DNA from 2 places in the Pseudonocardia charpentierae genome. Region 1 is predicted to be linked to the other one. Evidence: predicted binding sites of a transcription regulator. Region 1 holds the regulator's gene; the other holds the start of a gene.

Evidence for each region. The regulator LexA, encoded in region 1, represses DNA repair genes until DNA is damaged. The targets are predictions, from matches to a motif close to CGAACACGTGTTCG.
Region 2: a site for LexA is predicted at 1,063-1,076, ahead of uvrA (excinuclease ABC subunit UvrA). Genes of this name have one in related genera too.

The regions. Positions count from the first base shown of each region.
Region 1 is NZ_JAVREJ010000028.1:31,937-35,318, forward strand. It holds gene nrdR (transcriptional regulator NrdR) at 1-235, opposite strand, end outside; gene RM445_RS27405 (LysM peptidoglycan-binding domain-containing protein) at 396-1,046, opposite strand; gene lexA (transcriptional repressor LexA) at 1,253-2,062, shown strand; gene RM445_RS27415 (universal stress protein) at 2,084-2,914, opposite strand; gene RM445_RS27420 (SMP-30/gluconolactonase/LRE family protein) at 2,928-3,382, opposite strand, start outside.
Region 2 is NZ_JAVREJ010000006.1:29,465-32,846, reverse strand. It holds gene RM445_RS10865 (MBL fold metallo-hydrolase) at 1-207, opposite strand, end outside; gene RM445_RS10860 (MarR family winged helix-turn-helix transcriptional regulator) at 311-769, shown strand; gene RM445_RS10855 (zinc ribbon domain-containing protein) at 766-1,008, shown strand; gene uvrA (excinuclease ABC subunit UvrA) at 1,338-3,382, shown strand, end outside.

The DNA.
Region 1 (3,382 bases):
CTTCGTCGACCGGGCGACCCTGGCAGGCTCGCCGGACCCCGCTGACGACCTTGTCGCGGCTGAACGGCTCGGTGACGCCGCTGCGCTTGACGACCGCCAGAACCGCCTCTTCGACGGTGGTGAACCGGCGTCCGCAGGCGGCGCACGATCGCCTCCGGCGGATGGCCTGACCGTCGTCCACCTCGCGGGAGTCGATGACCCGGCTGTCGCCGTGCCGGCAGAACGGGCAACGCATGACGACCCCTTGCTGCTTGAGCATCCCCAAGTACTGGGTGAACAACAGCGATGTAACCACAACATGTAGGGGTAGGCCAAGCCGGATCGGCCATCAATCGGCGTATCGACCGGATCGTGGGACGAGCGGCACGCCCTTCGTGGTGGGCGTGCGCACAGCGTCAGCCGCCGGCCACCCGGAGCACCTGACCGGGCTCCGGACGCACCGAGTGGAGTGCGTTGTCGGCCACGATCCGCTCGGCGACGGCTGCCACCTCCGCTCCCGGACGTCCGGGAGCGACCCGTGCGGCGACGTCCCACACCGTCTCACCGGGCTCCACGGTCACGACGACCGGGGCGGGCACGGCGACAGGGACGGCGGCAGGAGCCGGAGCGGGCTCGGCGACCCGGGCGAGCAGGCCGAGCGCGACGACGACCGCCGCCGACGCCGCGACCATGACGACCCCGGCGACGGCACGACGCCACACCGAGCGCGCACCCACCCGGACCGACGGGTGGGCCCGGCGGACCAGCAGCCGCGGCCCGGACGCGCCGCCCGGGACGCCGTCGCTCCACGCCCTCGCGCGCCGGAGATCCACCCCGGCACCCGGAGCCGCCTCCCGGACCGGCCGCGGGGCCTCGAGCGGACGGACCAGCACCAGCGCCCCCGCCGGACGCACCGGCCGCGGCCCCGGAGCGGGCCGCCTGCCGTCCCACCTGCGCACCCACTGATCGGCCCACCGGCCCGGCCGCCGCCCCGCCGCCTGCCCGGATCCCGTTCGACCGACCTCTCCGTGCTCCACCCGCTCGCGCATGTCGCCTCCGCTGCTCACGCTCCGCTCGCGTACGCCTACTAGAACAGATGTTCGAGAGGCGCTGTCGAAGTGTGTACCACCAGGCACCGACAAAACCGAGAGAAGTCCGCGTGTCGTTCGAACATGTGTTTGGAACTGTCGGTGATCACGGCTACCGTTTCCGCGAGTGCCGATGGCCCTGCGGCACACGCACGGGCACCGGCGGTACCAGAAGGAGCGAGTAGATGGCACGCGACGAGGGCGGCGGGGGTGTCGGAGGATCCGACGTCGAGAGCCCCCCGGCGGGCGGGCGCGGCGACGGCGAGCGTGGTGGCGGCAGCACGGTCAGCGCCTTCCCGGATCCCCCCACGGACCCGGTGAACCTGACACCGCGGCAGCGCAAGGTCCTGGAGGTCATCCGCGACTGGGTGGAGCGCTTCGGCTACCCGCCGAGCGTGCGCGAGATCGGCGACGCTGTGGGCCTGACGTCCACCTCCTCGGTGCACCATCAGCTGCGCACGCTGGAGCGCAAGGGGTACCTGCGGCGCGACCCGCACCGCACCCGCGCCGTGGATGTCCGCAGCCCGGACGACCCGGCCGCGGACGAGGCCGGCACTCCGAGCGGCGTGGCCGTCGACGTCGGTGTGGACAGCGCGGCGGGCCCGCTCGCCCGGCGGCCGGAGCCGGCCTTCGTGCCCCTGCTCGGCGACATCGCCGCCGGCGGCCCGATCCTGGCCGAGCAGGCCGTGCAGAGCGTGTTCCCGCTGCCCCGCGAGATCGTCGGCGAGGGCACGCTGTTCCTGCTGAACGTCCGGGGCGACTCGATGGTCGAGGCCGCGATCCGCGACGGCGACTGGGTGGTGGTGCGCCAGCAGCCGGTCGCGGAGAACGGCGAGATCGTCGCCGCAATGATCGACGGTGAGGCGACGGTCAAGACCCTGCGCCGCCGCGACGGGCACGCGTGGCTGATGCCCGCGAACTCCGCATACGACCCGATCCCGGGCGACGACGCCACGGTGCTCGGGCGGGTGGTGGCGGTGCTGAGGCGGCTGTAGCGGAGCCGACTCTGGGCCCCGTCAGCCCGGTACGACCACCACCGGGTAGTGCGCCGCGCGGACCAGCGCGCCGATCACTCCGCCCAGCAGGATCCGGCGCATGAAGCGGTAGCCGCGTGCACCGATCACCAGGAGGTCGGTGCGCTCGGGCAGGTTGGCCAGGGTCGACACGATCGGCCCGTCGACCACGTCCGCGAGCGCGTCGATGTCCACCGGGGCACAGGCGAGGCCGCGCAGCGCCGCCGTCTGTGCTGCGGGGCGTTGCTCGGGGGTCTCGGCGACGGCGACGAAGCGCAGCGCGGCCCCGCTGCGGCGGGCGAGCCGGGTGGCCACCGCGGCTGCCCGCTCGGCTTCGGGCGAGCCGTCGTAGGCCACGGACACCGCGGTCATCCGCGCCGTCGCGAAGTGCCGGTGACCGCGCGGAGCCACGGCGACGGGACAGGTGGCGGTCGGGAGCAGCCGCTGCACCGTACCGCCGGGGGCCAACCGGCCGGCGAGACCGTGTCCCGTCGAGCCGACCACGAGGAACTCCGCCCCGACCTTGTCGGCGTGGTCGGCCAGCGCCGTGTGCGCGTTCGCCGGGCCCAGCCAGCGGAACTCGGGCTCGACCTCGCCGTAGCCGTGAGCATCGATCTTGGCCCGCGCCCGGGCGAACCGTTCGCGCGCCACCGTCTCGGTCCGCTCCCGCCATCGGGGGTCGCGGGCCACCGCGGTGATGCCGCGTCCGTCCTCCGGGTACACGCTGGCGACGACGGCGCGCACACCCGTCAGCCGGGCCAGCTGGGCGCCGAGAACCAGCGCGTCGTGGCCGGCCGGCGTGTCCTCGTATCCCGTGACGATCGGCAACGGCACCTCCCCGGAAACCTTAACGCCGCCGGGCCCCGTGTCGGGCCATCACCAGCGCGAGCAGGGCGAGGATCACCACCAGCGCACCGGCGCCGATCGCCGCCGTCCGCCATGCCGGCACGGGCTCCGCAACGTCGTCCGGAGATCCTGCCGCGGCGGGTTCCGCCGCAGGCTTCCGCCCGGCCGCGGCTCCGGTCAGTGCGGCGGCCCCGGGCACCGCCCGGAGTTGCCCGTCGACGCCGCCGCGCGCCTCCGAACCCGACAGCAGCGTGCCGTCGGCGGTGAATGCCAGCGCCTCGCCCTGCGGCTCGTCGGGCAGCGGCACCTGCACCGGGGCGGTGCGGAGCGCGTCGGCGACGGTGCCGCCGTCCGGGACGGCGAACAGCCAGGCGTCGGTGTACGTCCGCAGCGCGACGACCCGGCCGTCGGCCGTCATCGCGCCACCGGTGACCGTCCGGGAGCCGAGTCCGCCGA
Region 2 (3,382 bases), on a different contig from region 1:
CGCCGAGCCGACCACCTCCGCGAGGCGGTCCGGCTCGTTCGCCGCGTCGATCAGCAACGCCTCGCCGGTCGTGGTGCACACGAGGAGGTAGGCGTTGTTGTCCATCGGTCCGACCGAGACCTTGGTGATCGTCAGTGCGCCGAGGTCGCGGCGGGCAGCGGCCCCGCCCGGATCCGTATGTCCGCTGTAGGTGTCGAGGACGTCCACGACCGCGGAGCGTACGGACTCCCGCCACGTCGTGGCGAGCCGTCGCCATCTGACGGAATCCATCGGGATTGACGATGCGTCCGGCCCCGAGCACGGTGGCCGCATGACCCGGACGGTGCCGGACCCGGCCGTCGACGCTGCGTCGTTCGCCGCCCTGTTCCGCACGATCTACCTCACCTACCACCGCCGTGACGGCCCGCGCAGCGGTCTGACCGGTGCCTCGCGTGCGGTGCTCGGCCACCTCGCCCACACCGGTCCCCTGACGATCGGGGAGGCGGCGCTGCACCTCGACCGGGCGCAGTCGGTCGTCAGCGAGATCGTCGACGGGCTGGAGCGGCGTGGCCTCCTCATCCGCGACCGCGATCCCGCGGACCGTCGCCGCACCCTCGTCTGGCTCACCCCCGCCGGGATCGAGGCCCTGCGGCGCGATGCGGAGGTGCTGTCCGAGGACGCGCTGGCCGCCGCGATCGCACGGATGACCGACTCCGACCGCACCTCTCTGCTCACCGGCGCCGCTGCACTCCTGGCCGCAGCGCCCCCGCCCCGGAAGGAAGCACCATGACCGATCCCACCTCGTGCGAGAGCTGCGGCATGCCGCTGGAGACCGGCCGCTACTGCACGCACTGCACCACCGACTCGGGCCGGTTGCAGCCGTTCGAGGAGCGTTTCGCGCGGATGGTGGCGTGGCAGGAGCGCCGCAACCCCGACCAGTCGCGGGCGGACGCCGAGGCGGCCACGCTGGCCTACCTCGCCGCCATGCCCGCCTGGCGTGACCACCCGCAGGTGACCGGCGGGGACTGAGGCGCGTCCAGCGGACGCGCCGTCGGGACGAGCGGGGGTCGGGAGCGCGCCGTTCGAACATGCGTGCGAAGCTAGCGGAGCGGTCCGACAGTTCCGTTCGTCCCTGTCGCGTCCGGCGCGCGGCATCGCTCGTCCGGCGCGAGCCGGTCGACGCGACGGAACTTGTCGGTGGCCGCGCTTAGCATGGAATGCGGGGCCGGACGCCATCCGTTCCCTCTGTTCGTGGTTCGGCCCGTGCCGCTCCCGAACTATCCCCAGCCTGATCCTGGAGGCTCCCCACCGTGGTCGACCGTTCCCCCGACGACCGTTTCAACGGTGCCGCGCGCCCTGTGCGTTCCTCGGAGGCCCCGCGTCTCGTCGTCCGCGGCGCGCGCGAGCACAACCTGCGCGGCGTCGATCTCGACCTGCCGCGCGACAGCCTGATCGTCTTCACCGGGTTGTCCGGTTCGGGGAAGTCCAGCCTCGCGTTCGACACGATCTTCGCCGAGGGCCAGCGCCGGTACGTCGAGTCGCTGAGCGCGTACGCCCGGCAGTTCCTCGGGCAGATGGACAAGCCGGACGTCGACTTCATCGAGGGCCTGTCCCCGGCGGTCTCGATCGACCAGAAGTCGACGAACCGCAACCCGCGCTCGACGGTCGGCACGATCACCGAGGTGCACGACTACCTGCGGTTGCTCTACGCCCGGGCCGGCGTGCCGCACTGCCCGGTCTGCGGGCACGTGATCGAGAAGCAGACGCCGCAGCAGATCGTGGACCAGGTGCTCGCCATGGCGGAGGGCAGCCGCTTCCAGGTGCTGGCTCCGGTGGTGCGCACCCGCAAGGGCGAGTTCGTCGACCTGTTCTCCACGCTGCAGACCCAGGGCTACTCTCGCGTGCTCGTCGACGGCACGGCGCACCAGCTCAGTGCGCCGCCCACGCTGAAGAAGCAGGAGAAGCACGACATCTCGGTGATCGTCGACCGCCTGGCGGTCAAGGCGAGCGCCAAGCAGCGGCTGACCGATTCGGTGGAGACGGCGCTGCGCCTCGCGGACGGGCTGGTCGTGCTCGACTTCGTCGACCTCCCGGACGACGACCCGCACCGCCAGCGTCGGTTCTCCGAGCGGATGGCGTGCCCGAACGGGCACCCGCTGACCCTCGACGACCTCGAGCCGCGCACGTTCTCCTTCAACTCGCCCTACGGCGCCTGCCCCGAGTGCACCGGCATCGGGATCAAGAAGGAGGTCGACCCGGACCTGGTGGTCCCGGACCCCGAGCTGAGCCTGGCCGACGGCGCCATCGCCCCGTGGGCGGGCGGCCAGTCCGCGGAGTACTTCGGCAGGCTCCTGGAAGGTCTGGCCTCCGCCGTCGGCTTCCGGACGGACGTGCCGTGGCGCCGACTGTCGGCGTCTGCACAGAAGGCGGTGCTGCACGGGACCACGGACCAGGTCCACGTCCGCTACCGGAACCGGTACGGCCGCGAGCGGTCGTACTACGCGAACTTCGAAGGTGTGATCCCGTTCCTCGACCGCCGTCTCGACCAGACGGACTCGGAGTACGCGCGGGAGAAGTACGAGGGCTACATGCGCGACGTGCCGTGCCCGGCCTGCAAGGGCGCACGGCTCAAGCCCGAGGTCCTGGCCGTCACGCTGGCGCACCGCGAGCAGGGCGACAAGTCGATCGCCGAGGTCTCGGCGATGTCGGTGGCCGACTGCTCGGAGTTCCTCGACGGGATGCTGCTCGACGCCCGCCAGGCCGCGATCGCCGGGCGGGTGCTCAAGGAGGTGCAGGCCCGGCTGGGCTTCCTGCTCGACGTCGGCCTGCACTACCTGTCGCTGGACCGGGCTGCCGGGACGTTGTCCGGAGGCGAGGCGCAGCGGATCCGGCTCGCCACGCAGATCGGATCCGGGCTGGTGGGCGTGCTCTACGTGCTCGACGAGCCGTCGATCGGGCTGCACCAGCGCGACAACCGCCGTCTGATCGAGACGCTGACGCGGCTGCGCGACATGGGCAACACCCTCATCGTCGTCGAGCACGACGAAGACACCATCCGCGCGGCCGACTGGGCGGTCGACATCGGACCGGGCGCGGGGGAGCACGGCGGCGAGGTGGTGCACAGCGGCACGGTCGCCGCGCTCGAGTCGCACGACACCTCGCTGACGGGCGCCTACCTGTCCGGACGTCGATCCATCCCCGTCCCGGTGCAACGCCGGCGGATCGACCCGAAGCGGAAGCTGTCGATCGTCGGGGCGCGCGAGCACAATCTGCGCAGCCTGGACGTCGACATCCCGCTCGGCTGCCTCGTCTCGATCACGGGCGTGTCGGGCTCCGGCAAGTCGACGCTGGTCAACGACATCCTGGCGACGGTGCTGGCGAACCGGCTGAACGGCGCGCGGCA